One region of the Phycicoccus sp. genome, then DNA from elsewhere that is predicted to be linked to it. Evidence: predicted binding sites of a transcription regulator. Region 1 holds the regulator's gene; the other holds the start of a gene.
The links. Region 1 encodes HrcA, which represses chaperone genes, less so after heat shock. Its sites were predicted from a motif close to TTNGCACTCGNNNNNNNCGAGTGCNAA; they were not measured.
Positions count from the first base shown of each region.

Region 2: the regulator HrcA is predicted to act here: its motif matches at 11,748-11,774, upstream of groES (co-chaperone GroES).

Region 1 covers NZ_DAOLAC010000041.1:3,631-17,746, forward strand. Annotated here, with positions in the region: gene PKA89_RS17810 (MFS transporter) at 1-97, shown strand, start outside; gene PKA89_RS17815 (ATP-binding protein) at 94-1,446, opposite strand; gene PKA89_RS17820 (response regulator transcription factor) at 1,433-2,059, opposite strand; gene PKA89_RS17825 (hypothetical protein) at 2,005-2,763, opposite strand; gene PKA89_RS17830 (NUDIX domain-containing protein) at 2,869-3,450, opposite strand; gene PKA89_RS17835 (hotdog fold domain-containing protein) at 3,502-3,972, shown strand; gene PKA89_RS17840 (tyrosine-protein phosphatase) at 3,983-4,765, opposite strand; gene hemW (radical SAM family heme chaperone HemW) at 4,845-6,080, shown strand; gene PKA89_RS17850 (DUF4870 domain-containing protein) at 6,109-6,675, opposite strand; gene PKA89_RS17855 (TfoX/Sxy family protein) at 6,823-7,134, shown strand; gene PKA89_RS17860 (DUF3097 domain-containing protein) at 7,131-8,006, opposite strand; gene hrcA (heat-inducible transcriptional repressor HrcA) at 8,173-9,204, shown strand; gene dnaJ (molecular chaperone DnaJ) at 9,248-10,375, shown strand; gene PKA89_RS17875 (16S rRNA (uracil(1498)-N(3))-methyltransferase) at 10,388-11,131, shown strand; gene PKA89_RS17880 (Gmad2 immunoglobulin-like domain-containing protein) at 11,141-12,220, opposite strand; gene PKA89_RS17885 (SigE family RNA polymerase sigma factor) at 12,220-12,729, opposite strand; gene PKA89_RS17890 (DUF1905 domain-containing protein) at 12,820-13,107, shown strand; gene PKA89_RS17895 (VOC family protein) at 13,112-13,549, opposite strand; gene PKA89_RS17900 (histidine triad nucleotide-binding protein) at 13,653-14,003, shown strand; gene PKA89_RS17905 (PhoH family protein) at 14,071-14,116, shown strand, end outside.
Region 2 covers NZ_DAOLAC010000001.1:122,218-136,333, forward strand. Annotated here, with positions in the region: gene PKA89_RS00585 (alpha/beta hydrolase) at 1-626, shown strand, start outside; gene tsaE (tRNA (adenosine(37)-N6)-threonylcarbamoyltransferase complex ATPase subunit type 1 TsaE) at 623-1,123, shown strand; gene tsaB (tRNA (adenosine(37)-N6)-threonylcarbamoyltransferase complex dimerization subunit type 1 TsaB) at 1,117-1,782, shown strand; gene rimI (ribosomal protein S18-alanine N-acetyltransferase) at 1,803-2,270, shown strand; gene tsaD (tRNA (adenosine(37)-N6)-threonylcarbamoyltransferase complex transferase subunit TsaD) at 2,263-3,306, shown strand; gene PKA89_RS00610 (FAD-dependent oxidoreductase) at 3,328-5,037, opposite strand; gene PKA89_RS00615 (glycoside hydrolase family 3 N-terminal domain-containing protein) at 5,061-6,308, opposite strand; gene PKA89_RS00620 (nucleoside hydrolase) at 6,403-7,389, shown strand; gene PKA89_RS00625 (PfkB family carbohydrate kinase) at 7,383-8,219, shown strand; gene PKA89_RS00630 (acyl-CoA dehydrogenase) at 8,277-10,262, shown strand; gene PKA89_RS00635 (class I SAM-dependent methyltransferase) at 10,398-11,663, opposite strand; gene groES (co-chaperone GroES) at 11,921-12,214, shown strand; gene groL (chaperonin GroEL) at 12,344-13,963, shown strand.

The sequences.
Region 1 (14,116 bases):
TGTCTTCGCCGGCTGCGGCGTGCTCACGCTGCTCGGCCTGGTCGTGCTGGTGCTCGGGCGGTTCCGCGCCGTCGCCGCCCGCTCGCGCCGCGCCTAGGACTCACCGGGGACGACGTCGGTGGGCCAGGTGGCCGGGATGCGGGCCGACAGCCGGGTCCCGCCCCCGTCGCGGTCGCCGACCTCGAGGTGGCCCCCGAGGTCGGCGAGGTGGTCGCGCAGGAGTGTGAGCCCGACGTGGCCCTCCTCGGCCGGTCGCCCCTCGACCATCCCGCGGCCGTCGTCCTCGACCGTGACGTGCACGGTGTCGTCCTCGTGCCGGACGGCCACCCGGGCCGTCGGTGCCTCGGCGTGGGCCAGCACGTTGCGCAGCCCCTCCTGGAGGACCCGGTAGGCGACCCGGGCGACGTCGGTGCTCCACGTCGCGTCCGTCGGGACCTCCACCGTCACCGCCGTGCCGGCCCTCCGGGCCCGCTCGGCGAGGTCCTCGGCCGCGTCGTGCAGTCCCCGCCCGGACAGCGTCGGGGGGTGGATGTCGACGAGCAGCGACCGCAGGGCCTCGACGTCGCGCGCGAGGATGGTGCTCGCCTCGCCGACCGTGGCCCGGGCCGGGGCGGCCTCGGGGGTGTCGGGCAGGTGCGCGGCGACGACCGGCATCGCGTAGCGCAGCCCGGCCAGGTCCTGGACGACGCCGTCGTGGAGGTCCCGGGCGATGCGCAGCCGCTCGCGGTCCGTGGCGCGCAGGGAGTGGCGCAGCAGCCGGGCGCGGTGCTGCTCGCCGCGCTCGACCCGTCGAGCCAGCCCGACGGCGAGCGGCACCATGACGAGCATGTAGAGCAGGAGGACGCCCAGGGTCACCGGGAGCAGCTGGCCGAGGATGCCCCACTGGTTCGAGCGCATCTCCGCGGTCGAGAGGTAGGCCTCGACGACGAGGGGCGCCCCATCGGCGTCGAAGGTGCCGGCGTACACCTCGAGGAGCTCGCCCTCGGGCCGCTCCTGGACGTTCTCCTCCTTCTCGAGGTCGGACAGGTCGGCCACGACGTCGCGGGTGCCGAACAGGGCGAGCTCGTCGGGGCCGAGGTCGAAGTGCCGCCCGGTGATGCCCTCCTCGTCGCTCCACAGCACCCGTTCGTCGCTCGTCCACAGCTTGACGTGGGCGAGGGACGCGTCGGCCATCCGCGCCCGCAGGACCTCGTCGACGTGGCCGAGGGCGTCGGGGTCCCCGGCCCGGACCGCCGAGTCGACGAGCGGGGCCGCGACGGCGTTGGCGATGGTCGAGCCGCGCAGCCGTGCCTCGTGCAGCGCGGACTCCTCGGCGATCCGCGAGGTGACCACGACCGCGCCGACGCCGAGGACGACGAGCGCCACCGCGCTCAGCGCGACGAAGCGCCGGACCGCCGTGCCGACCACGCCGGTGCGGACCGGGGGTGGCGGGTCAGTCGCGGCCATCGAGCAGGCCCCGGCGGGTCGCCAGCGCGACGGCCTCCAGCTGCGAGTGCGCGCCGAGCTTGCCGAGGATGGTGGACACGTAGCCGCGACAGGTGTGCCGGGAGATGCCCAGCCGCCGGGCGATGCCGGCCGTGTCCGTCCCCTCGGCGAGCAGCTGGAGGACCTGCCGCTCGCGCGCGGTGAGCGACACCGCGGCTGAGCGGTCGCGCCGCCCGTCGAGCAGCCGGCGCAGCAGCGAGGGGTGCACGTGGAACCCGTCCCCGTCCTGCTCGCTGCGCAGCGCGCCGAGGAGGTCCTCCAGCGAGCCGTCCTTGGGGAGCAGGGCGCGGGCGCCGGCGTCCACGGCGCGCTGCAGCAGCGGTTCGGTGGCGAACGCGGTGAGGACGACCACCCGCACCTGCGGGAGCCGCGCGGTGAGCGAGGCGGTCGCGTGCAGGCCGTCCCCGTTGCCGATCTTGACGTCCATGACGACCGCGTCCGGTCGCTCGGCCTCGACGAGCGCGAGGCCGTCCTCGACGGTGTGCGCGGCCCCGACGCACACGAGGTCCGGCTCGGCGTCTATCGCGCGGGCGAGGAGGTCGGTGAAGGTGCGGTGGTCGTCGACGACGACCACGCGGACCACGTCCGACCGCTGCGCACCCTGCTCGTCCGCCACGGGACCAGTGTGCGGGAGGGTGCGGCCGGCGTCAGGGGAATCGTGGAGCGGAGCCGCAGCCCGCCGTCGCCCCCGCCGGAGCCACCCGTCCCGGGGCGCGCGGGATGGGCGGCGGCGACCACCGCGCCCGCACCCGGCACGCGGGCGAGGAGGTCGTTCGCCAGCTCGTGGTCGTGCAGGGCGGTGGCCGCGGCGGCGGCGCGCACGAGCGCGTCGCGCAGGGCCGCCTCGTGCGCCTCGCGGGCGCGGACCGCCCAGGGCGCCTGCCCCTCGCTGGCGAGCAGCGCACCGCCGAACGAGCGCAGCGCCCGCAGGGTGAGGGCGAGCGTCGTGCTCGGTCCGGTGCGGGCCGCCCGGTCCAGCAGCCGCCGGGCGACCACGTGGTCGACGACGGCCCAGCCCGGTGCCAGCCGCCAGCCCGACTCGTCGGCGACGACGAGACCCGGTTCGTCGAGGGCCTCGGCGAGGGCGGCGGCGTCGGCGCGGAGACGCTCCATCGGCCCGAGGTCGGCGACGAGGTCGTGCTCGCGCACCGGCGCGCCGTCGACGAGCGCCAGGCGGCCGAGCAGCCGGCGCGCCCGGGGGCCGCCGAGGGCATCGCCGGTCAGCCCGCCCGTGGGGGTGACCACGGTCGTCGTGCCGCACAGGCGGACCTCGGGCATCGCGGCCTCGTGGGGTCGGTCGGCGCCCGTCGGGCGACGGGTCACGTCCATCGTCGGTCGGTGGCCGTCGGACCGGTACCCGCAGATGCGCGGCCGCGTACCCCCTCAGATGAGGGGGTCGACCGGCAGGCTCGACTCGTCGACCCCGGGCGCCCGCACCGGCGCGTCGGCCCACCGGCTGGGGTCGTCGGCCAGCTCGACGAGGGCCCGCAGGTCGGCCGGCCACACCTCGTCGCCGGTGGCCTCGAGGGCGTCGAGGCCCCACCAGCGGATGTCGGCCACGGTGAGCCGCTCCTCCTCGGTGTGCCCGGTGGTGTCGACCTCGAACGCGGGGACCCGTACCCGGAAGAACACCTCGGTCTGGTCGACGACCTTGTCGCTGAAGCCGTGCAGGACCATCCGCTCGAGCAGCGGTCCGTCGACGTCGCCCGCCGCGACGACGAGGCCGGTCTCCTCGGCGAGCTCGCGGACGGCCGCCTCCACGTCCGCCTCGCCCGGGTCCACGCCGCCGCCCGGGGTCGACCACCAGTGGGCGACCGGGTCGAGGCCGAGGTCGGAGTCGAGGATGAGCAGCAGCCGCTCGTCCTCGTCCTGGAGCAGGACGCGGACGGCGCGACGCTCGAACCGCGGCCGGTCCTGCGGGGCGGGGACGACGAACCCGGGCTGCCCGGGGAGCGGGGAGGTCACCTGCCTCACGCTAACCGGCGCCGGTCGCTACCGGCGGGTAACATCCGGGGCGTGCCCGACACCGCTGCGCTCTACCGCCGTCTCGCCGCCCGCCCCCTCGGCAAGGAGGCCTTCTCGGCGCTCTTCGCCCTCAGGGCGCCGTACTTCCGCACCGTGCGCCCGCGGGTGCGCGAGATGGGGCCGCACCACGCCGCCCTGACCGTCGCGAAGCGGTGGGGCGTGCAGAACCACCTCGGCACGGTGCACGCCATCGCCGTGTGCAACGGGCTCGAGGCGGCGATGGGCCTGCTCGCCGAGGCGACGACGCCGCCGACCCACCGGTGGATCCCCAAGGGCATGGAGGTCCGCTACCTCGCGAAGTCGACCACCGACCTGCTGTGCACCGCCGACACGACCTCGGCCGACTGGGCGGTCGGCGCCGCGGGGGACGTGCCCGTGTCGGTGCGCGCCGTGCGCACCGACGGCACGGTGGTCGTCGAGGGCACGATCACCATCTACGTGAGCGAACGACCCTCTCGCTGAACGCCATCCGTCAAGGACGGGTGAGCCGCAGCCGCAGGCGCTCGACGTCGTCGGCGCTCCAGCCGTGGTCGCCCAGCCAGCCCGGCGCGCCACCCCAGCCGTCGTCGACGGCCTCGAGGATGGTCGTCATCGTCTCCGCCCGCGGCGTCTGGTCGGCGACCGCCTGGCCCCGGAGCGCCGGGCCCTGGGAGTCGGTGCGCGCGATGCGCTCGATGATCTGCTCGATGCGCTCGGCGGACAGCACGTAGTCGGCGACGATCTCCTCGCGCGGGACGCCGGCGACGTCGAGGGCCATCGCGACGACCGTGCCGGTGCGGTCCTTGCCCGCGGCGCAGTGCACGACCGCGGCGCCACGCGCGTCGGCCACGGCCCGCAGCGCCGCGGACACGGAGTCGGGTCGCTTGGCGAGGTAGCCGAGGTAGTGGGTCGACCAGAAGTCGGCGTCGCGGACGACACGGTCCGGGGGCGGCAGGGCGAGGGCCCGGGCGGCCACGTCGTCGGCCGACTCCGCCGGGCGCGGCGGCAGCAACGAGTGGTGGTGGTGGGTGAGGCTCTCGACCCGGCGCAGCGGCCCGTCGCCCTCGAGGTGCAGCTCGGTCTCGGTGCGCAGGTCGACGACGTCGGTGACGCCGAGGTCGCGGACGAGGCGGTCGACGTCGGCCTCGGTGAGGTCCTGGAGGTTGTCCGAGCGGATGAGCCGGCGCGGCACGACACGGCCGCCGTCACGGGTCGGCAGGCCGCCGAGGTCGCGCATGTTGGCGAGCCCGTCGAGGTCGATCCAGCGCTCCGGCATCCGGTCATCGTAGGAGGCGACCGATGACCGGCCGGGGGCGGGGGAGCGGCCGGTGGACGACGTCGGCGAGACTGGTGGGGTGCCCCGACTGCCCGACGGCGACCCCGCGCCGCCCTCCGGCGAGCTGCCGCCCGGCGCCCTGGACCGGCTCGCCGAGGGCCGGCTCGCCGAGGGCCGGCTCGGCGTCTACCTCCACGTGCCGTTCTGCTCGGTGCGGTGCGGGTACTGCGACTTCAACACGTACACGCTGACCGAGCTCGGCCCGGGCGCCTCGACGGCCGACTTCGCGGACACCGCCCTGGCCGAGCTCGACCTCGCGGCGCGGGTCGTCGGCGACGCCGCGCCCCCGGTCGCCACGGTCTTCGTCGGCGGTGGCACCCCGACGCTGCTCCCACCGGCGGACCTCGTGCGGATGCTCGACGGCGTCCGCGAGCGCTTCGGACTCGCCGACGACGCCGAGGTGACCACCGAGGCCAACCCCGACTCGGTGACCCCCGCCGGGCTCGCCGAGCTCGCGGCCGGCGGCTTCACCCGGGTGAGCATCGGGATGCAGAGCGCGGTCCCGCACGTGCTCGCCACCCTCGACCGCACCCACGACCCGGCACGCGTCGGGCTGGCGGTGGCGGCGGCCCGGGACGCCGGCCTCGCGACGAGCCTGGACCTCATCTACGGCACGCCGGGGGAGTCCCTCGACGACTGGCGCACGAGCCTGGAGACCGCGCTCGCCCTCGAGCCCGACCACGTCTCGGCCTACGCGCTCGTCGTCGAGGAGGGCACCCGGATGGCGCGGCAGGTCGCCCGCGGCGAGCTGCCCGCGCCGACCGGCGACGACGAGGCCGACAAGTACGAGCTCGCGGACGCGCTCCTCGCGGCGGCCGGCTACGACTGGTACGAGGTGAGCAACTGGGCCCGGACCCCGGCCGACCGCTGCCGCCACAACGAGGGGTACTGGCGCGGCGACGCGTGGTGGGGCGTCGGGCCCGGCGCCCACGGGCACGTCGGCGGGGTGCGCTGGTGGAACGTCAAGCACCCGCGGGTGTACGCGGCGCGGCTCGCGGCGGGGGAGTCCCCGGCGGCCGGCCGGGAGGTGCTGACGGCCGAGCAGCGCCGGGACGAGGAGGTGCTCCTCGGGGTGCGGCTGCGCGAGGGGCTGGACCTCGCGCGTCTCGACGACGTGGGCCGCACGGCCGTCGCCGGGTTGGTCGCCGACGGCCTGCTCGAGGGTGCGGCGGCGGTCCGCGACCGTCGGGCCGTGCTCACCCTGCGGGGCCGCCTGCTCGCCGACACGGTCGTGCGCCGGCTGCTCGGGTCCTGACGGACCGGCAGCCGGCGCACGCGTCGGGTCAGCGGACGAACTTCGGGACCAGCGGCGGGTCCCACCACTCGCCGTTGTTGGCCTTGACCGCACCGATGATGTGCATGACCAGCGCCCAGATGCCGACGACGAAGATCGTCACGAAGCCGACGAGCACGAGCATGAGCACGAACGAGATGACGACGCCGATGGCGGTCGTGATCTGGATGTTCAGCGAGTTCGCCGAGTGCGCCCGGACGAACGGCCCGCGGTCCTTGTACAGCAGGTAGATGATCAGGCTGCCGACGAAGCCGAGCACGCCGGAGGTGACGACCATCGCCACCGCGCCGATGACGTGGCTGAGCATCGCCCACTGCTTCTCCTCCTGCGGGGAGATCGGGGTCGGCGCGGCCGGGGCGGGGTAGGGCTGCTGGTACTGGGGCTGCTGGTACTGCGACTGCTGGTACTGCGGTGCCGCGTACTGCTGCTCGGGAGCCGCGTACTGGGCGCCCGGCGGCGGTGGCGGGGCCTGCTCGGACACGGCCGGGGCCTCGGGGGCGGGCGGGGGCTCGGGGGTGCCCTGCGGGGCGTCGTCGCGAGGGGTGTTCTCGCTCATCTCTCCTCCTTGGAGTGGGTCTGGTCCCATCGAACACCCGACGCGGGGCGGACGCACGGGGTTCCGGGGGCATGTCGGGGACGGCTTCGGGGTCGGTTCAGGGCCGACCCCTAGGCGAGCCGGCCGCGCGCGGCCAGACTGGGCCCCATGGAGCTCGTCGACCGGGTGCGTGCGGTGCTCCCGCCCGCCGAGGAGAAGCGGATGTTCGGCGGCGTCGGCTTCATGGTCGAGGGCGCGCTCGCCTGTTCGCTCAGCCCGCGGGGGCTGCTCGTGCGCACCGGTCCGGACCGCTTCCCCGAGCTCGTCGCCCGGCCGGGGGCCGAGCCGATGCGGATGGCCGGCCGCGCGAGCCGGGGCTGGGTCGAGGTCTCCCTCGAGGTCCTGGCGGACGAGGCCGTCCTGCGGGACTGGCTCGCGGTCGCCGTCGCCGCGGCGCGCGAGGTCGGCGGAAGTCGCTAGGCCGGGGCGGTCACGAAGTCGATGAGCTCCTCGACCCGTCCGAGCAGCTCGGGCTCGAGGTCGGTCCACGAACCCACCGACGCGAGGATGCGCCGCCACGCCCGCGCCATGTCGGCCTGGGTCTCGTGCGGCCAGCCGAGGTGGGCGGCGATGCCGTGCTTCCACGAGGTGCCCCGCGGGACCACCGGCCAGGCGTCCATCCCGAGCCGCCCGGGGCGCACGGACTGCCACACGTCGACATAGGGGTGCCCGACGACGAGCACGTGCTCGGACCACGGGCGCAGGGCTCGCGCCTCCTCGACGACCCGCCACTCCTTGGTGCCGGGGACGAGGTGGTCGACGAGCACGCCCATCCGTCGCCCGGGGCCGGGCGCGAAGTCACGGATGGCCCCGGCGAGGTCGTCGACGCCGTCGAGCATCTCGACGACGACGCCCTCGACCCGCAGGTCGTCACCCCACACCTTCTCGACGAGCTCGGCGTCGTGCTTGCCCTCGACGAAGATCCGCGAGCCCGCGGCGACCCGGGCGCGCTGCCCGCGGACCGCCACCGACCCGCTCGCCGTCCGCGACCCGGCCGCCCGGGCGGTCTCCAGCCGGCGCGACTCCGCGTCCCGCGGCGGGACGAGGGTGACCGGCGAGCCGTCGACGAGGAAGCCCGGGCCGAGCCGGAAGCCCTTGACCCGGCCGCGCCGGTCCTCGAGGTGCACGACGTGGAGGCCACCGGCCTTCTCGACGCGGACGACCGCCCCGCACCAGCCGGTCTCGACGTCCTCGACGACCGTGCCGGGCTCGGCGGGCAGCTCGACCGACCGGCCGCGCGCGGGACGCCGCCAGTCGCCGGAGAGCACGTCGGAGCCGTACCTGTCCACCACGGCGGCGAGGCTAGCCGGGGGAGGCATCGCGGGCGGGGAGCGGCACGCGGTCCGTGCTCCCGGCTTTCGCGCCGCGCCCGGAGTCGACGTAGGATTGGCACTCGGACGGCGAGAGTGCCAACCCCGCCGCCCGCCCGATCCGACGAGCGCAGCGGAGGTGCACCCGATGAGCGAGGACCGGCGGCTGCGCGTGCTGCGCGCCATCGTCCAGGACTACGTCCACACGTCCGAGCCGGTCGGCTCCAAGGCGCTGCTCGAGCGCCACCACCTCGGGGTCTCGGCCGCGACCGTCCGCAACGACATGGCCGCGCTCGAGGAGGAGGGGCTCATCGCGGCCCCGCACACGAGCGCCGGGCGGGTGCCGACCGACGCCGGCTACCGGCTGTTCGTCGACCGGCTCTCCCAGATCAAGCCGATGACCGGCGCCGAGCAGCGGGCCATCGCGCACTTCCTCGAGGGCGCCGTCGACCTCGACGACGTCGTCGACCGCACGGTGCGCCTCCTCGCGTCGCTGACCCGCCAGGTCGCCGTCGTCCAGTACCCGTCGCTGTCGCGCTCCTCGGTCCGGCACGTCGAGCTGGTGCCGATCGGCGGCTCGCGGCTGCTCGTCGTCCTCATCACGACGACCGGGCGGGTCGAGCAGCGGGTCATCGACGTCGGTGCCGACCTGGGCACCGACGACGGTGAGCGCACCCTCGCGGCCCTGCGCACCGAGCTGAACACGGCGACCACCGGGCGCACGCTCGCCGACGCCGGCGCCGAGCTGTCCTCGGTGCCCGAGCGGTTCGACCCGGAGGACCGCGACGTCGTGCGCGCCGTCGTCTCCTCGCTCCAGGACTCCCTCGTCGAGGAGCGGGAGGAGCGGGTCGTCCTCGCCGGCACGGCCAACCTCGCACGGGCCGGCGCGGACTTCACCTCGAGCATCGGCCCGGTGCTCGAGTCGCTGGAGGAGCACGTCGTCCTCCTCAAGCTGCTCGGCACCGTCGCCGAGCAGGGCGGCACCCTCGCGGTGCGCATCGGGCACGAGAACCCCTACGCCGGGCTGCAGTCCACCTCGATGGTGACGACCGGCTACGGCTCCGGCGCCGACCTCGTCGCCGGCCTCGGGGTCGTCGGCCCGACCCGCATGGACTACCCGTCGACGATGGCCGCGGTGCGCGCCGTCGCCACGTACGTCTCCCGGATCCTCGCGGACTGACGCGAGCGACCCGCCACCCACGACCACGGAGGACCCCCCACCCGTGAACGACTACTACGCCGACCTCGGCGTCGCCCGCGACGCGAGCCCCGAGGACATCAAGCGCGCCTACCGGCGGGCCGCCCGCCGGCTGCACCCGGACGTCAACCCGGGGCCGGAGGCCGAGGAGCAGTTCAAGAAGGTCTCGCAGGCCTACGACGTGCTCTCCGACGCCGACAAGCGCCGGCAGTACGACATGGGGGCCGACCCGTACTCGAACGGCGCGGCGAGCTTCGGGCAGGGCTTCTCCTTCAGCGACATCATGGACGCGTTCTTCGGCGGGGCCGGGCCGGGCGCCGCCGCCGGCCCGCGCTCGCGGACCACCCGCGGCCAGGACGCGCTGGTTCGGCTCGACATCGACCTCGGGGACGCCGTGTTCGGTGGCGAGAAGGAGCTGACCATCGACACCGCGGTGGCCTGCTCGACCTGCCACGGCGACGGCCGCCAGCCCGGGACCGGCGCGCGCACCTGCGACGTCTGCGAGGGCCGCGGCGAGATCCGTCAGGTGCAGCGCAGCTTCCTCGGCCAGGTGATGACCACCCGTCCGTGCATGACCTGCCAGGGCTTCGGCCAGATCATCACCGACCCCTGCTACGAGTGCAGCGGCGACGGCCGGGTCCGGACCCGCCGCACCCTCACCCTCAAGGTCCCGGCGGGCGTCGACACCGGCACCCGCATCCAGCTGGCCGGTGAGGGCGAGGTCGGCCCGGGCGCAGGCCCGGCCGGTGACCTCTACGTCGAGGTGGCCGTGCGCCGGCACCCGGTCTTCCAGCGCCGTGGCGACGACCTCCACGCCAGCATCGAGCTGCCGATGACGGCGGCCGCGCTCGGCGCCTCCCTCTCGCTCGACACCTTCGACGGGCCGCAGGAGCTCGACGTGCGCCGCGGTACGCAGTCCGGCGACACCATCACGCTGCGCGGCCTCGGCGTCACCCACCTGCGCGGTGGCGGGCGCGGCGACGTCGTCGTGCACACCGCCGTGCAGACGCCGACCCGGCTCGACGACGAGCAGGAGGAGCTGCTCCGCCGGCTCGCGGTGGCCCGCGGCGAGGAGCGCCCGCAGGGGCGGGTGGCCAATCCGGCGGAGGGTGGCCTGTTCGGCAAGCTCCGCGACGCCTTCAAGGCCCGCTGACCTCCCGGCACGATGACCCTGCCCGTCCACCTCGTGCCCGAGGGCTCGCTGGCCGGCACCCGGCCGGGGGCGCTCGTGCGCCTGGACGGCGCCGAGGGCCGGCACGCGGTCGCGGTGCGCCGCACCCGGGTCGGGGAGCGGCTCGTCCTCGCCGACGGGCTCGGCCGCTCGGTCGAGGGCGAGGTGGTCGAGGTCGGTCGCGACGTCCTCGACCTGCGCGTGGACACCGTGCGGCACGAGCCCGAGCCGTCTCCGCGGTTCGTCCTCGTCCAGGCGCTCGCCAAGGGCGACCGCGACGACCAGGCGGTCGAGGCGGCGACCGAGTGCGGGGTCGACGAGGTCGTGCCGTGGCAGGCGGCCCGCAGCATCGTCCAGTGGCGGGGAGAGCGCGGCGAGAAGGCACGCGGCAAGTGGGACGCCGTCCTCGTGGCCGCGACCAAGCAGTCGCGCCGCACCCGTCGGCCGGTGCTCGCCCCGACGGCGACGACGCCCGACCTCGTGGCGCGGGCCCGCGGCGGCGCCCTCGTGCTCGTCCTCCACGAGGACGCCGACGCGCCGCTGGCGGCCGTCCGGCTGCCGGAGTCCGGGGACGTGCTCGTCGTCGTCGGACCGGAGGGCGGCATCGCGCCCGAGGAGGTCGCGGCGCTCGAGGCGGCGGGCGCGCGCAGCGTGCGGCTCGGGCCCACCGTGCTGCGCGCCTCGAGCGCCGGCCCGGCCGCCCTCGCGGTGCTCAGCGCGGCGTCGCGCTGGCGCTGACGGCTCCGCTCAGCGGACCGTGAAGGGCTGGCTCGTCTCGGCCACGACGGTCGTGCCGTCGGCCATGCTGTCCTCCACGAGGTGGAGGACGTACGAGCCCGCGCCGAGACGGCCGAGCGACAGCGACCACGTCCCGCGGTCCGGCGCGCCGATGCTCGCCATCACCGAGCCCGAGCGCAGGACGGCACCGTCGCGCAGCAGCTCCCAGCGGAAGGTCGCCTCGAACGCGGAGGCCTCGCCGCGCGCGGTCACGGGACCGGCCGGCAGCACCTGCGCCCGCGTCGGGGAGGTCACCCAGAGGGACGCGAGGTCGGCGCCGTAGTCGGTACGGGCCGCGGGTCGGTCGTAGGTGCGGCTCGTCGGGAGCCCGGGGAAGAGCTCGGTGGCGCCGTCGGCGAGCACGAAACGCACCGGTGCGCTCGACCCCGCAGCGGCCTGGACGGTCCAGACGAGCTGCTGGACGCTGACCCGCTCCACGTCCGCACTGAACCCGGTCGGTCCGGCACCGCTGAGCGTGACCGTGATCCCCGACGGTGCGAGGGCCACGGCCACCAGCCGGACTCCGCCCCACGACCGCACGTAGCCGTCGGCGTGCGGCGCCTGGCCGGCGAGGGCGAGGGCGACCGCCGCCTCGGCGCGGGCGGTCGGCGTGGCGTCACGCGTCACGCCGGGCGCGTTGAGCCACTCGCGGTAGAGGCGGTACCGCCGCAGCGCGGGGTCGTTCGGGGCGACGAGGTAGACCGGGAGGGCCGCGAGGGCGGTGGCCGGCGCCGACGTGGTGGTGGCGCTGGGGGAGGGGCTCGTCGTCGGCGAGGTCGTCGCCGTGGGGGCGGGGGAGGTCGGGGTGGCGGAGGCGGTCGGTCCGGCGGGGACCGGCGCCTCGTCGGAGTGCGGCAGGTGGGCCAGCCACGCGCCGCCGACGACGGCGGCGACGGCCGCGGCGGCGAGCAGCGGCACCCAGCGGCGCGGCCGGTGCCCGGCGGCCTCGAGGACGTCCTCGAGAAGGTCGGGGGGGTCGACGAGGGAGGCCCGGTGCCGGAGCGCGCTGCGCAGCCGCTCCTCCTCGCGCGAGGTCGACATGGGGTCCATCACCGCTCCCGTCCCGCCCGCAGCGCGGCGAGGCCGCGGTGGGCGTGCGTCTTGACCGACCCGGGCGAGATGCCGAGCGCCTCGGCGATCTCGGCCTCCGGCAGGTCGAGGTAGTAGCGCAGCACGAGCACCTCTCGCTGGCGCTGCGGCAGGTGGGTCAGCGCGCGGACGAGCTCGTCGTGCTCCTCGGCGGCCACGGCCTGCTCGTCCGGCCCGGGTGGGGCGGCCGCCCGCTCGGCCGCGAGGACCGCGACGTACCGCTCGCGCACACCGCGCCGGCGCAGCGCGGAGCGCGCCCCGTTGACCACCGCGCGCCGGACGTAGGCGGCCCCCGCCGCCTCGTCGCGCAGCCGCGACCACCGGCGGTGGGCGGCCACGAAGGCGTCCTGGACGACCTCCTCGGCCTCCTGCTCGTCGTGGAGGAGCAGCCAGGCGAGGCGCACCAGGCCGCGCGCGTGCGCCGCGTACAGCTCGCCGATCGCGAGGTCCGCGTCGCTGCGCCGGTCCACGGCAGCCATTGTCACGCCCCCAAGACGCGCGGCGGGGGAGGTCGGTTGACACGCCGGCCGGTGTCGTCGCCGCCGCCTAGGGTGTGCGCCGTGGAGCTCGAGTTCTCCGGCGAGGTCGTCGAGTGGCGCGGTCCCGCACCGCACCACTTCGTCGCGCTGCCCGAGGCCGAGGCGGAGCGCGTCCACGAGGTGGCGCGGCTGGCGACCTACGGGTGGGGGTGCATCCCGGTCTCCGGCCGGCTCGGCCGCAGGGACTTCACGACCTCGCTCTTCCCGAAGGACGGCGGGTACCTGCTGCCGCTCAAGGTCGCCGTCCGGCGGCGCGAGGCCGTCGCCCTCGGCGACGTCGTCACGGTGCGGCTCGCCATCGACGTGTGAGCGGTCAGACGACGCACAGCTCGTTGCCCTCGGGGTCGGCCAGGACGACGTGGTCGAGGTGGCCCCCGGCCTCGTGCTCGGCGAGGACCGCCCCACCGGCCGCGAGCAGCCGCTCGACCGTCGCCGTGATGGCCGCCCGCCGCTCGTCGGCCGGTCGGGCCCGCCCGCCACTGACCTGGAGGTCGAGGTGCAGCCGGTTCTTGGCCGTCTTGGGCTCCGGGACCTTCAGGAAGGTGATCTGCGGACCGACGCCCTCGGGGTCGACGATGGAGGCGCCGTCGTCCCACTCGTCCTCGGGCACCTCGAAGGCCCCGAACCACTCCTCCCAGGTGGCGAAACCGGTCGTCGGCGGCGCCTCGACGTAGCCGAGCGCCTCGCGCCAGAAGGCCGCCACCCGTCGCGCGTCCGCGCAGTCCACGGTCATCGTCCACCGCACCGCCATCGACCCTCTCCCGTCCTCGGATGCACCCCATCCCACCGCGGGCCACCGACAGCGCGCGAGCGCAACGGTGCGCGGGTGGGCGAGGGCCCCTAGGGTCGGTCGCATGACGGACACGAGCGCGGACTGCATCTTCTGCCGGATCGTCGTGGGGGAGGTCCCCGCCGACGTCGTCGCCGAGACCGAGACGTCGCTGGCCTTCCGCGACCTCCAGCCGCAGGCCCCCACGCACGTCCTCGTCGTGCCCCGGCGGCACGTCCCGGACGTCGGGTCGCTCGCGCTGGCCTCGCCGGAGGAGCTGGCCGACGCGGTCGGGCTGGCCGCGCGGGTCGCCGCCGACGAGGGGCTCGCGGGGTTCCGGCTCGTCGCCAACACGGGTGCGGCCGCCCAGCAGTCGGTCTTCCACTGCCACCTCCACGTCGTGGGCGGCCGCGACCTCACCTGGCCGCCCGGCTGAGCAGGGCTCCGAACGGCCCGGTTCCCGGGTGAACCGGCAGGCCCCCGGCCCGTAGACTGGGCCCACGATGAGCGACGCCCATACCGACGAGCCCGCGACCACGCCCGGCTCCA
Region 2 (14,116 bases), on a different contig from region 1:
CGGTCGGTCTCGTCTCGACCTCGCCCGGGGGTCACGAGGTGACCGAGTTCGGCCTCGGCCCGCTCGCCGGCCGGGTCGTCGGCTCGCTGGGGCCGGGCGTGCTGACCCGCCTCTCGCGGCACGCCGGCCCGATCGGCATGCTGCGCCGGATGGGCAAGGGTGTCCAGGACCTCGCCGTCGCGCGCTGGGCCTTCGACTCCCCGGTCAGCCCGGCCCTCGTCGACCTCGTCGCCGAGATGATCTTCGCGACGCCCTTCGACGTCATGGCGGCCTTCCTCCCGGACATCGACGGCCTCGACCTCGTGCCGTCGCTCGGAGCGCTCGCCGGCGTCGAGCTGCTCGTCATGAACGGCGCCGGCGACCTCATCACGCCGCCGTCGCACTCGGAGGAGATCGTCCGGCACGTGCCGGGGGCGGAGCACGTGGTCGTCCGCGACGGCGGCCACCTCCTCATGCTCGAGCACCCCGCGATCGTCACCGAACAGCTCGTCGCGCTCGTCCAGCGGGCTCGCCGAGCGGTCGCCGAGGGCGTCCCGGTGAGCAGCAAGCCGCGGGTCCGCCGCACCGTCCAGGACATGTCGAAGAAGCGGCGCGCCGCCCGGGCCCGCCGGGAGGCCGCCTCGTGAGCGCCCGACGGTTCGTCCTCCCCGAGGTCGACGACACCCGCGAGCTCGGCACCGCCCTCGGTGGTCTGCTGCGGGCCGGCGACCTCGTCGTGCTCACCGGCACCCTCGGCGCGGGCAAGACGACACTGACCCAGGGCCTGGGCGCGGCGCTGGGCGTGCGTGGAGCCGTCACCTCACCGACCTTCGTCATCGCCCGCGTCCACCCGTCGACGGTCGGCGGCCCGCCGCTCGTCCACGTCGACGCCTACCGGCTCGGCGGCAGCCTCGAGCTCGACGACCTCGACCTCGACGCGAGCGTCGCGGAGTCGGTGACCGTCGTCGAGTGGGGCCACGGCCTCGCCGAGGGCCTGGCCGAGGACCGCCTCGAGCTCGTCCTCGACGTCGACCCCGCCACGGAGGTGCGGACGGCCACGGTCACCGGCGTCGGGGGACGGTGGGCCGGCTCCGACGACGGCGGGCCCGACCCCCTCGAGTCCCTCGGAGGAGAGCCGTGCTGACCCTCGCCATCGACACCTCGACCTCGGCGATCGGCGTCGCGGTGGCCCGGCCCGGAGCCCCCGCCGTCACCGCCGTCGCGATCGACCCGCGCAAGCACACCGAGCTGCTCGCCCCGCTGGTCGAGCAGGCCCTGGCCGAGGCCGGCGTCGGCGTCGGAGACGTCACCGACATCGCAGTCGGCACCGGGCCCGGCCCGTTCACGGGGCTCCGGGTGGGGATGGTCACCGCGGTGACGATGGGGTACGCCCTCGGGGTGCCGGTGCACGGTGTCTGCTCGCTCGACGTCCTCGCCGAGCAGGCCCTCACCGCCTCCGACGCCGACGAGCTGCTCGTCGCCACCGACGCCCGCCGCCGGGAGGTCTACTGGGCGCGCTACGCCCGCGACGCGGACGGCGCTGCCCGTGCCCTCGACGCCCCGGCCGTCGACGCTCCGGCCCACCTCCCGGAGCGCACCCGGATGCTCCCGGTGGCGGGTCGCGGGCCGCTGCTCTATCCCGATCTGTTCCCGGCGCCGCTGCCCGAGGTCCTCGACGTCGACCCCTCCGTCCTCGCCAGGATCGCCGGCCGCCGGCTCGCCGCCGGCACCCCGATGCCGGTCGAGCCGCTCTACCTGCGTCGCCCCGACGCGCTGACCACCGCGGAACGCGCGGCCCGATGAGGTCGGCCCCCACGCTCCGCGTGGCCCCCGCGCTCCGCGACGCGCGCTGGCCCGACCTCGGCGGGCTGGCCGCGCTCGAGACGACCCTGTTCCCGGACGACGCCTGGTCGCCCCCGTCGTGGTGGGCCGAGCTCGCCGCACGTCCGCGCCGCGACTACGTCGTCGCCGAGGCCGACGGCGCGTTGGTCGGGTATGCCGGCCTGGACCACGGCGGCGAGGTGTCGGACGTGATGACGGTCGCCGTGGCCCCCGCCGCCCGCGGCCGCGGCCTCGGTCGCGCCCTCGTCGACGAGCTCGAGCGGCGGGCGGCCGCCCGCGGGGCCGCGCACGTCATCCTCGAGGTGCGGGCCGACAACGCCCCCGCCACCGCCCTCTACAGCCGCGCCGGGTACACCGTCATCGCCACCCGGCGCGGCTACTACCCGGGCGGTGTCGACGCCCTCGTGATGCGGAAGACCTTGCAGCAGAAGGGAGCCACTGATGGCTGACGAGCCTCTCGTCCTGGGCATCGAGACCTCGTGCGACGAGACCGGCGTCGGGCTCGTCCGTGGCGAGACCCTCCTCTTCGACGCCATCGCGAGCAGCGTCGACGAGCACGCGCGCTTCGGCGGGGTCGTGCCCGAGGTCGCCAGCCGTGCGCACCTCGAGGCGATGGTGCCGACCATCGAGCGCGCCTGTCGCGAGGCCGGCGTCACCCTCCGCGACGTCGACGCCGTCGCCGTCACCTCCGGGCCCGGCCTCGCCGGCGCCCTCATGGTCGGCGTCGCGTCGGCCAAGGCCCTCGCCCTCGCCCTCGGCGTGCCGCTGCACGGCGTCAACCACCTGGCCAGCCACGTCGCGGTCGACATCGTCGAGCACGGTCCGCTCCCCGAGCCCACCCTCGCGATGCTCGTCTCCGGCGGGCACTCCTCGCTCCTCCTCGTGCCCGACGTGACGCACGACGTGCGCAGCCTCGGGTCGACGATCGACGACGCCGCGGGGGAGGCCTTCGACAAGGTGGCCCGCGTCCTCGGGCTGCCGTTCCCGGGCGGGCCGCACATCGACCGCGCCGCGACGGAGGGTGAGGTCGTCATCGACTTCCCGCGGGGCCTGACGACCGGCCGCGACATGGAGAGGCACCGCTTCGACTTCTCGTTCTCCGGACTCAAGACCGCCGTCGCTCGATGGGTTGCCGCCAAGGAGGCTGCCGGAGAGGCGGTTCCGGTGGCCGACGTCGCCGCCAGCTTCCAGGAGGCGGTCACCGACGTGCTGACCCGCAAGGCGGTCCTCGCCTGCCGCGAGCACGGCGTCGGCCACCTGCAGATCGGTGGCGGGGTCGCGGCCAACTCCCGGCTGCGGGCGATGGCGCAGGAGCGGTGCGACGTCGCCGGCATCGAGCTGCGCGTGCCGCGGCCCAAGCTCTGCACCGACAACGGCGCGATGGTCGCCGCGCTCGGGGCCCAGATGGTGCTCAAGGGCCGCCCGCCGTCGGACCTCGGCATCCCGGCGGACTCCTCGATGCCGGTCACCGAGGTCTCCGCCTGACCGGAGCGGCGCGGCGGTCCGTCAGGCGTCGCCCGGGGCGAGCCACGCGTGGACGAGGGGCACGACCGACGCGCCCTCGCCGGTGGCCGCGGCGACCCGCTTCATCGACCCGGCCCGCACGTCACCGGCGGCGAAGATGCCGGGGGCGCTGGTCGCGAGGTTCTCCGGGGGCAGGCCGTCCGCCCAGAGCGACTTCGGGACGTCGCGCCCGGTGAGGACGAAGCCGCGCTCGTCGCGGGCGACCTCAGGGGGCAGCCAGCCGCAGTGCGGCTCGGCGCCGAGGAGGAGGAAGAGCCCGTACGCGGGGCGTCGGCGCCGCTCGCCGGTCTCGGTGCTCTCGAGGACCACCCAGTCGAGGCGCCCCTCGCCGCCGGCGTCGACGACCCGGGTGCACGTCTCGACCGAGATCCGCGGGTTGAACTCGATCTCGCCGACGAGGTAGGCGGACATCGTCTCGGCGAGGGCCGGCCGGCGCACGACGACGGTCACCGAGCGGGCGAAGCGGGCGAGGTGCACGGCGGCCTGCCCGGCCGAGTTGCCGCCGCCGACGACGACGACGTCCTGGTCCTCCATCTCGCGGGACAGCGACATCGCCGCGCCGTAGTTGACGCCGCGGCCGACGAGCTGCTCGACCGCGGGCACGCCGAGCGAGCGGTAGCGGACCCCGCTGGCGACGACGACCGAGCGGGCGGCCAGCTCGAAGTCGGTGCCCAGCAACCGGTGCGGCGCACCGTCACACCCGGCGACGAGCTGCTCGACCTCCCAGCCGGTGTGGAAGCGCGTGCCGAAGCGCAGGGCCTGGTTGCGGGCCCGCTGGGCCAGGCGCATCCCCGAGACCCCGCGGGGGAACCCGAGGTAGTTGCGGATCATCGAGCTCGTGCCGGCCTGCCCGCCGATGGCGCTGGAGTCGAGGACGACGGTGCTCAGGCCCTCGGAGGCGGCGTACACGGCGGTGGCGAGGCCGGCCGGGCCGCCGCCGACGACCGCGACGTCGACGACGTCGCGGCGGGTCTCGGCGTCGAGGTCGCGCTCGGCCCGGGTGTCGAAGAACGAGCGGGCGACCTGGCTGACCGACGTCGCGACGACCGGGTCGCGGTTCGCGGCCCACACCCTCGGGTAGCCGGCGTCGGCCGGGAAGTGCTCGGCGACGTGCCGCCCGATCTCGCTGTCCGGCAGCGCGACCCGGCTGGGCAGCCCCATCCGGTCGAAGAAGTCGCGGATCTGCTGGGCCACGACGTCGCCCTCGGGCGCCACGATCTTCGCGACGACGACGTCCGGGTCCGTCGAGGTCCAGTTCCAGTCGCTGAGCAGCTCGGTGACCGCGTGGTGGAACTCCTCGTCGCGCACCCCGCGCGGCATGAGGAGGTAGGCGTCGTACTTGCCCTTGGCCATCCCGGCGCGCAGCCCCGGGGCGTCGGCGAGGAACCGGTCGAAGGGAGCCACGACGAGCCGGCGCGCGTTCGGGACCAGCTGGCGCCACTGGGCGAACGCGGCGAGGACGTTGTCCTCGTCGGGCAGCCGCGAGTCCGAGACGACCATCGCGACCGGCCGGCCCTCGCCGACGACACCCTCGATGACGCGGCAGGCCTCGGCGCAGGAGGTGGCCGTCCGCAGGTCGTACTCGCGCGAGTAGCGCCAGAACTCCTCCCGCAGCGCCTCGGCGTGGTCGCCGGAGACGAGGACGAGGGCCGGGGCGTCGGGGGCCTGCGCAGCGGGTCGGGTGTCGCTCACCCCGTCGAGCCTAGGCGAGGACCTCAGTCCTGGGGAGGGCCTGCGTCGCCGGAGCAGGGCAGCAGCCCCATCCGGTCCTTGAGGGCCAGCACGCGGTGCACCGAGTCGTCGACCTTCGCCGCGAACCCGTCGTCGGCCGCCGCCTTCGCGGCGAGCGCGTCGAGCATCACCGGTGCCACCGAGGCGTCGCCGGTGAGGACGATGTCGCCGCCCGCGGCGAGGAAGCGGACCGCGCGCTGCGCGGGCGCCACCGAGGCCACGGCCTCGGCGTTGACGTCATCGGTGATGACGACGCCGTCGAAGCCGAGCTTCGTGCGCAGCAGGTCGGTGACGATCGGCGCGGAGAACATGGCGGGCACCCCGGGGTCGAGCTTCGAGTACCGCGCCGAGCCGACCATGACGAGCCCGGCGCCGGCCTCGACCCCCGCCGCGAACGGCTGGAGGTAGGGGTCGTCCGCGGTCGTCGTGTCGTCGGTGATGCCGGTGCTGTTGAAGTCGGTGTTGTTGCGGATGCGCCCGAGCCCGGGGAAGTGCTTGACCGTCGCCTCGACCCCGCCGTCGAGCATCCCCTTGATGAAGGCCGCGCTCGCCTTCTCGACCGTGGCCGGGTCGGAGCCGTACTCGCGGTGGTACCGGCCGATCGGCCCGTTGGCCGTGCCGATCGACGCGGGCACGGTGTCGGTGACCGGAGCGAGGTTGACGTTGACCCCAGCGGCCTTGAGCTGCTGGGCCCACCCGGTCGCGGCCCTGGTCAGGGCGGCCGCCGACATCTCGGCCTGCTCGCTGGCCGTGGGCGGCCGGGTGAACCCCTCACCGCGCAGCTGGTGCACCTCGCCGCCCTCCTGGTCGGCCGCCACGAGGAGGCCGACACCGGCGGTGGACTTCTGCGTGACGAGCCCCTGGAGGTGCTCGGAGGTGCGGGTCACCTTGTCGGCCCCGTCCCAGCCGCCGAGGTAGATGACGTTGCCGACGTGGTCCGCGCCGATCCGCCCGTCCAGCGCGGTGAGGGAGGCGACCGTGTCGAACCCGACCATGAGCAGCTGGCCGATGCGCTGCTCCTCGCTCATCGCGTCGAAGGTCGCCTCGGCGCAGGTGGGGGTGGGCGTGGGGGTCGGAGTGGGCGTGGCCGACGGGGTCGCGGAGGTCGACGCGGGCGGGCTCGTCGGGGCCGCCTCGGGGCTCCCGGTGGAACAACCGGCGAGGGTGATCGCCAGCGCCCCGGTGAGGGCGACGAGGGGGGTCGTCCGTGACGGAGGGGTGGGGATGGTCACCCGACGACGCTACGGGACCGCCCGGGGATCCACGGAATCGCGCTGGTCGGGCGGCACGCCGGGACACCGTCGCCGGACCACGCTCCGATCCGCCATGATCGTCCTCGTGCAGGGCCTTCCCGTGGTGCTCGACGTCGACACCGGGGTCGACGACGCCTGCGCGCTGCTCCTGGCCGCCCTGCACCCCGGGCTCGAGCTGCGTGCAGTCACCTGCGTCGGCGGCAACGCGCCCCTCGTCGACGTCGTCCGCAACACCCTGACCGTCCTCGAGATGGTCGAGCGCACCGACGTGCCGGTCGGCGTCGGCGCCTCCCGGCCGCTCCTCGAGGACCCGGTCGACGCGCGGCACGTCCACGGGTCCGACGGGATGGCCGACCTCGGCCTGCCTCCGCCGCGGACGGCGCCGGACCCCCGCATCGCCGTCGACCTGCTCCGCGACACCGTCGAGGAGGCCGCCCACAGCGGCCGCCCGGTCACCCTCGTCCCGCTCGCGCCGATGACCAACATCGCCCTCTTCGCCCGGCTCCACCCGGCCGCGTTCGCCCGGCTGGAGCGCGTCGTCTTCATGGGCGGGGGCGCCACGGTCTCGAACGCCACCGCCGCGGCCGAGTTCAACGTCTTCCACGACCCCGAGGCGGCGGCCGTCGTCCTCGACGCCTGCGCCGTCCACGAGGTGCCGGTGACGATGTACGGGCTCGACGTCTTCTACGAGCCGAAGGTGACCGACGCCCAGGTCGAGCGGCTGCGCGGCATCGACACCGCGGCCGCCCAGCTCGCGGCGGCGCTCATCTCCTTCCACCACCGGCGCTTCGCGAGCGACGGTGCGACGATCGGGGACGCCGGAGCCGTCGCGATGCTCCTCGCCCCGGACGCGGTGCGCACCGAGCGGCTGCCGGTGCGGGTCGAGCTCTCGGGCACCTGGACCCGCGGCCGCACGATCGTCGACACCCGCGACTGGAGCGGCGACATGGACCACGACCCCCACGGGCCGGCGCCGGCGAGCGTCGACGTGGCCCTCGACATCAACGGACCCTGGGTCGCCGACGTGTGGCTGCGGACCGTCGGAGGTGAGCAGTGGTGAGCGGACGCGTCCTCGTCCTCGGCTCGCTCAACGTCGACCTGGTGACCCGGGTGGAGCGCCACCCGCGGCCCGGGGAGACCGTGCTCGGCGAGGGGCTGCGACGCCTCGCGGGCGGCAAGGGGGCCAACCAGGCGGTGGCCGCCGCCGCGGCCGGGGCGGACGTCGCGATGGCCGGGTGCGTGGGAGACGACGACGGGGGTGCGGCCTACCGCGAGCGGCTGGCCGCTCGGGGCGTCGACGTCTCGGCGGTGCGCGTCGTCGAGGGGGTCGAGACGGGGCACGCGCTCATCCAGGTGTCGGCGGACGCGGAGAACTCGATCGTCGTCGTCCCCGGCGCCAACCACGCCCTCGACGAGCGCGAGGTCGCGGCGGTCGACGCCCTCGGCCCCGGCGACGTCCTCGTCCTCCAGCTCGAGGTGCCGTTCGCCGTCGTCTGCACGGCGGCCCGTCGCGCGGCCGGCCGCGGCGCCCGGGTGGTCCTCAACGTCGCCCCGTGGGCCTCGCTGCCCCCGGACGTCGTCGCCCTCGCCGACCCCGTCGTCGCCAACGAGCACGAGATGCAGGCGCTCGCCGAGGCCGGCGCCCAGCCGGCCTCCCTCCTCGTCACCTTCGGCGCGAACGGCGCCTCGTGGGACGGCGTGACGGCGCCGGCCCATGCCGTCCCGGCCGACGAGGTGGTCGACACGACCGGCGCCGGCGACGCGTTCTGCGGTGCCCTCGCCGCGGCGCTGGCCCGGGGTGACGAGCGCGACGCCGCGCTCGCCGCCGCCCTGGCCGCGGGCGCCGACGCGGTGCGCCGGGAGGGAGCGCAGCCAGATCCCTACCTGTGAGTAACCTCTCCGCGGCGCAGCCGCCCACGCAGCCCCGGACCGTGCCATCGTGACCTGATGGCTGCCACCGACGCCGTCCGGACCGCCGACTCCACCCCCGGGACCCCGCCGCCCCTCGTCGCCGACGTCGCCGGCCTGCGGGCCTTCCTCGACGGGCCGTACGCCGCGGTGCGCGACGAGGTCCGTGCCGCCCTGACCGAGCACGCCGGTCTCCTCGACGAGCGGGTCGACCTCCCGCGCGACGAGCTGCGCCGGCGGGTGCGCGACCTCGTCGTCGAGATCGGGGCGCGGGGTCAGGCCGCCCACGGCTTCCCGCGTGAGTTCGGCGGTGGCGGGGACATCGGGGCCTCGATCGCCTCGTTCGAGACGCTCGCGTACGGGGACCTCTCGGTCCTCGTGAAGTCGGGCGTGCAGTTCGGTCTCTTCGGCGGTGCCCTGCTCCAGCTCGGCACCCGGGCCCACCACGAGCGCTACCTCCCGGACGTCCTCTCCGGGCGCCTGCTCGGCTGCTTCGCGATGACCGAGACCGGCCACGGGAGCAACGTCCAGGCCCTCGGCACGACGGCCACCTACGACCCGGCGACGGACGAGATCGTCGTCCGCACGCCGGACGACGCCGCGCGCAAGGACTACATCGGGGGCGCTGCGCAGGACGGCGAGCTCGCCGTCGTCTTCGCCCAGCTCGAGGTCGGTGGCGAGCGGCACGGGGTGCACGCGGTCCTCGTCCCGCTGCGCCGCGACGGCGAGGTGCTGCCCGGCGTCCGCGTCGAGGACTGCGGGGCCAAGCTCGGGCTCGAGGGCGTCGACAACGGACGGCTGTGGTTCGACGATGTCCGCGTCCCGCGCGAGAACCTCCTCGACCGGTTCGCCACGATCGACCCGGACGGCACCTACCGCTCGAGCATCGAGAACCCCGACCGACGCTTCTTCACGATGCTCGGCACCCTCGTCCAGGGCCGGGTCAGCGTCGGCGGCGGGGCGGTCGGGGCCTCCAAGGTCGCCCTCGAGATCGCCGTCCGGTACGCCCTGCGCCGGCGCCAGTTCGAGGCGCCCGGCGGCGAGCAGGAGACCCTCCTCCTCGACTACGGGATGCACCAGCGCCGCCTCCTGCCGCTCGTCGCCCGGGCCTACGCCCTGAGCGCGGCGCAGGAGGAGGTGGCCCGGCAGCTGCACGCGGTGTTCTCCCCGGACACCCCCGAGGCCGACGAGCGGTCCCGCCGCGCGCTGGAGTCACGGGCCGCCGGCACGAAGGCGCTCGCGACCTGGCACGCGAGCGAGGCCATCCAGGAGTGCCGTGAGGCGTGCGGCGGGGCCGGCTACCTCGCGGCCAACCGGTTCGCCGCGCTCAAGGCCGACACGGACGTCTTCACGACCTTCGAGGGCGACAACCACGTCCTCCTCCAGCTGGTGGCCAAGGGCCTGCTCACCGACTACTCCTCGGAGTTCGAGGACCTCGACCAGCGCGGGATGGTCCGCTTCGTCGCGTCGCTCGCGGTGGAGACGCTCGTCGAGCGCACCGCCGCGCACCAGCTGTTCGAGCGGATCCGCGACGTCCTGCCCGGCGGCCGCGACGGCTGGGACCAGGAGGCCGGGCTGCTCGACCCCGACTACCAGCTGGCGATGCTGCGCTTCCGCGAGGAGCACCAGATCTCCGGGGTCGCCCGGCGGCTCAAGGCCGGGGTGGATGCCGGCCGCCCGGCCGGCGAGGTGTTCGGCGAGGTGCAGGACCACGTCATCTCGGCCGCGCGCTCGCACGTCGAGCGGCTCGTCCTCGAGGCGTTCGTCGCGCGGGTCCGGGCGTTGCCGGCGGGGCCGGACCGCGACGTGCTGACCGCGCTGTGCGACCTCCACGCCCTGACGACGATCGAGGCCGACCGTGGCTGGTTCCTCGAGCACGGCCGGCTCTCGGCGCCGCGCTCGAAGGCGATCACCCGTGAGGTGTCCGCCCTGCTGCGCCGGCTGCGGCCGGTGGCGCTCGAGCTCGTCGAGGCGTTCGGCATCCCGGCCGAGGTCCTCGGCGCCCGCGACCTCGTCGGCCCCTGACGCCACGGCGCCACCCGGGTGACCCGACTTCTTGCGAAGAACCCACCTCCTCGGGGGCTCCGGGAGGCCCGGACGGTGGGCGATTCGCAAGAAGTCGGGTGTGGGCGGGGTCGGTAGCGCCGGCGGTCGGGGCGGTCAGGTGGTGGCGGGGGCCTCGGCGACGGGCACCGGGTCGACGACGATGGCCGTCTGCTGGCCGGCCACCCGGGTGAGGACGACCGTCGCCTGCGCGCCGTCGCCGGCCCGACGGCCGATCTTCAGCTGGCGGCGCAGCTCGTCGTCGTCGAGCCGGACGCCGCGCTTCTTGACGGTGAGCCCGGTGATGCCGTGCTGGGCCAGCCAGGCCCGCAGCGTCTTGACGGTGAACGGCATCGACTCGCGCACCGCGTAGCGGCGGGCGAACGGGAGGTCGACCTCCGCCTCGGACAGGACGTACCCGAGGCCGCGGTCGACCTCGACCCCGAGCGTCGCGCCGGTCACCGCACCGAGCAGGCCCGCCTGGGTGACGGCGCGGTCCGGCTCGTAGAGCCAGGCCCCGATCGACCCCGGACCCTCGGCGACCGGCGGGTCGGGCTCGGCCATCGTCTCGTCGACCTCGACCGGGGAGCGCCCGGGCATGAGGATGCGGGCGCTGCGGCCGGGCCGGTGGGCGAGCGGTCCCCACCAGACCGCGCACTCGAGCACGTCCCCGCCGTAGCTCGTCCACTGCGCCTCGGTGCCGAGCGGGATGGCGTCGTGCGGCATCGACGGGGAGAGCTTGGCCCCGGTGGCCGGCACGGCGGTCGCCACCTGGAGGACGAACTGCCAGCTCGGGCGGATCTCGTCGAGCCGGAAGACCCGCTTGATCCGCCCGTGTCGTCCGGTCCGGCCCGGCACCCGGCGGGCCGGGTCGAGCCACACCCCGACGCGGGAGCGCAGCGGGTCGCGCGGCGCCTCGAACTCCTCGGCGTACCCCTCCCGGGCGCGGGAGTCCGGCCACGGCCGCAGGTTGGTGTCGGCGACCGCCGCCGTCACCGGGTCGATGTCGACCCCGTGCACGGTGACGCCGAGGGCGGACATCGCGACGGCGTCGCTGCCGATGCCGCACCCGAGGTCGTGGACCGTCGCGAGGCTCGCGTTGTAGTAGCGGCCGGCGTGGGTCGCGGCGACCTCGAGGCGGGAGGCCTGCTCGAGGCCGTCCGGGGTGTAGAGCATGTCGCGGGCGAACTCGCCGAACTTCGCGACGGCGCGCGACTGGAGGCGCTGCTGGGTGAGCAGGGCGGCGACGAAGTCCGGGGAGTGGCCCTCGCGGCGCAGCCGCTCCTGGAGGGCGAAGACGGCGGCCGGGTCGTACGGCGGGAGGGAGCGCAGGAGCTCCTTGCCGTCGGGCGATCCCAGCGCTCGCACGATGCCGACGTCCACGGCCGCACATCCTGCCATCCGATGGTGACCGCGACCCTGTGAGCCCCGACCCGACCCGGGCACGGACCGCCGCCGGCGGCGCGGCTGGCACTCGAGTTGACCGAGTGCTAAAGCGCGGCCTAGATTTGCCTCATTGGCACTCACCGACGGTGAGTGCCAGCGCACCCGGTTCGATCTCGACCCCCGCGACGGCGAGCCCGGCCCGGACCGCGCAGTCCCCGTCCACTTCGACTCATCCCACAGGGGAGGAGCACACCGTGTCGGTTTCCATCAAGCCGCTCGAGGACCGCATCGTCATCAAGAGCCTCGAGGCCGAGCAGACCACTGCTTCGGGTCTGGTCATCCCGGACACCGCGAAGGAGAAGCCCCAGGAGGGCGAGGTCCTCGCCGTCGGCCCGGGTCGCATCGACGACAAGGGCAACCGCGTCCCGCTCGACGTCCAGGTCGGCGACCGCGTCATCTTCAGCAAGTACGGCGGCACCGAGATCAAGCACGGCGGTGAGGAGTACCTCATCCTCTCCGCCCGTGACGTGCTCGCCGTCGTCGGCTGAGCACCACCGCTGACCCCGTGAGCGCGTCCCGGCGGCCTCGTGCCGCCGGGGCGCGTCCGGCATCCCCGTAAGACCCACGCGACGGGCCGGGCGCCACCGCGCCGCCCGTCACCCCAGCAAAGGACACCCATGGCCAAGGAACTGGAGTTCAACGACTCCGCCCGCAAGGCGCTCGAGCGGGGCGTCGACGCCCTCGCCAACGCCGTCAAGGTGACGCTCGGCCCCAAGGGCCGCAACGTCGTCATCGACAAGAAGTGGGGCGCCCCGACCATCACGAACGACGGCGTGACCATCGCCCGTGAGGTCGAGCTCGAGGACGCCTACGAGAACCTCGGCGCGCAGCTCGCCAAGGAGGTCGCGACCAAGACCAACGACATCGCCGGTGACGGGACGACGACCGCGACGGTCCTCGCCCAGGCGATGGTCAAGGAGGGCCTGCGCAACGTCGCGGCCGGCGCCGCCCCCTCGGGGCTCAAGCGCGGGATGGACCAGGCCGTCGAGGCCGTCTCCGCCCGCCTGCTCGAGACCGCCCGCGAGATCGAGTCCAAGGACGAGATCGCCCAGGTCGCCTCGCTCTCCGCCCAGGACCAGGAGATCGGCTCGATCATCGCCGACGCGTTCGACAAGGTCGGCAAGGACGGCGTCATCACCGTCGAGGAGTCCTCGACCGCCTCCACCGAGCTCGAGTTCACCGAGGGCATGCAGTTCGACAAGGGCTACATCTCCCCGTACTTCGTCTCCGACCCGGAGCGGATGGAGGCCGTCGTCGAGGACGCCTACGTCCTCATCAACCAGGGCAAGATCTCGGCCATCGCCGACGTCCTGCCGGTCCTCGAGAAGGTCGTCCAGTCGGGCAAGCCGCTCGTCATCATCGCCGAGGACGTCGACGGCGAGGCCCTCTCGACGCTCGTGGTCAACAAGATGCGCGGCACCTTCAACGTCGTCGCGGTCAAGGCGCCGGGCTTCGGCGACCGCCGCAAGGCGATGCTCCAGGACATGGCGGTCCTCACCGGCGGCCAGGTCGTCGCCGAGGAGGTCGGCCTCAAGCTCGACCAGGTCGGGCTCGAGACGCTGGGCCAGGCCCGCCGCGTCGTCGTCACCAAGGACTCGACGGTCATCATCGACGGCGCCGGTGAGTCCGCCGACGTCGAGGGCCGCGTCGCGCAGATCAAGCAGGAGATCGAGCGCACCGACTCCGACTGGGACCGTGAGAAGCTCCAGGAGCGTCTCGCCAAGCTGGCCGGCGGCGTCTGCGTCATCAAGGTCGGCGCGCACACCGAGGTCGAGCTCAAGGAGAAGAAGCACCGCATCGAGGACGCCATCTCCGCGACCCGTGCCGCGATCGAGGAGGGCATCGTCTCCGGCGGTGGCTCCGCGCTCATCCAGGCCGTGGCCGCGCTCGACGGGCTGTCCCTCGAGGGCGACGAGCTCGTCGGCGCGAACATCGTGCGCAAGGCCGCGGCCGAGCCGCTGCGCTGGATCGCCGAGAACGCCGGCCTGCAGGGCTACGTCGCCGTCGCGAAGGTCTCCGAGCTCGCCGCGGGCCAGGGCCTCAACGCCGCGACCGGCGAGTACGAGGACCTCGTCAAGGCCGGCGTCATCGACCCGGTCAAGGTGACCCGTTCGGCGCTGCGCAACGCGGCCTCGATCGCCTCGATGGTCCTGACCACCGACACCCTCGTCGTCGAGAAGAAGGAGGAGGAGCCGGCCGCCGCCGGTGGTGGCCACGGCCACGGGCACGGCCACTGAGCCTGCTCTCCTCGCACGACCCGCACGCCGCCCGGTCCCCGTCAGGGGGCCGGGCGGCGTCGTCCGTCCCACCTCACGGCGACTTCTTGCGGAAAACCCACCTCTGGGACGGCTCAGGACGCGCTCGACGGTGGGAGATTCGCAAGAAGTCGG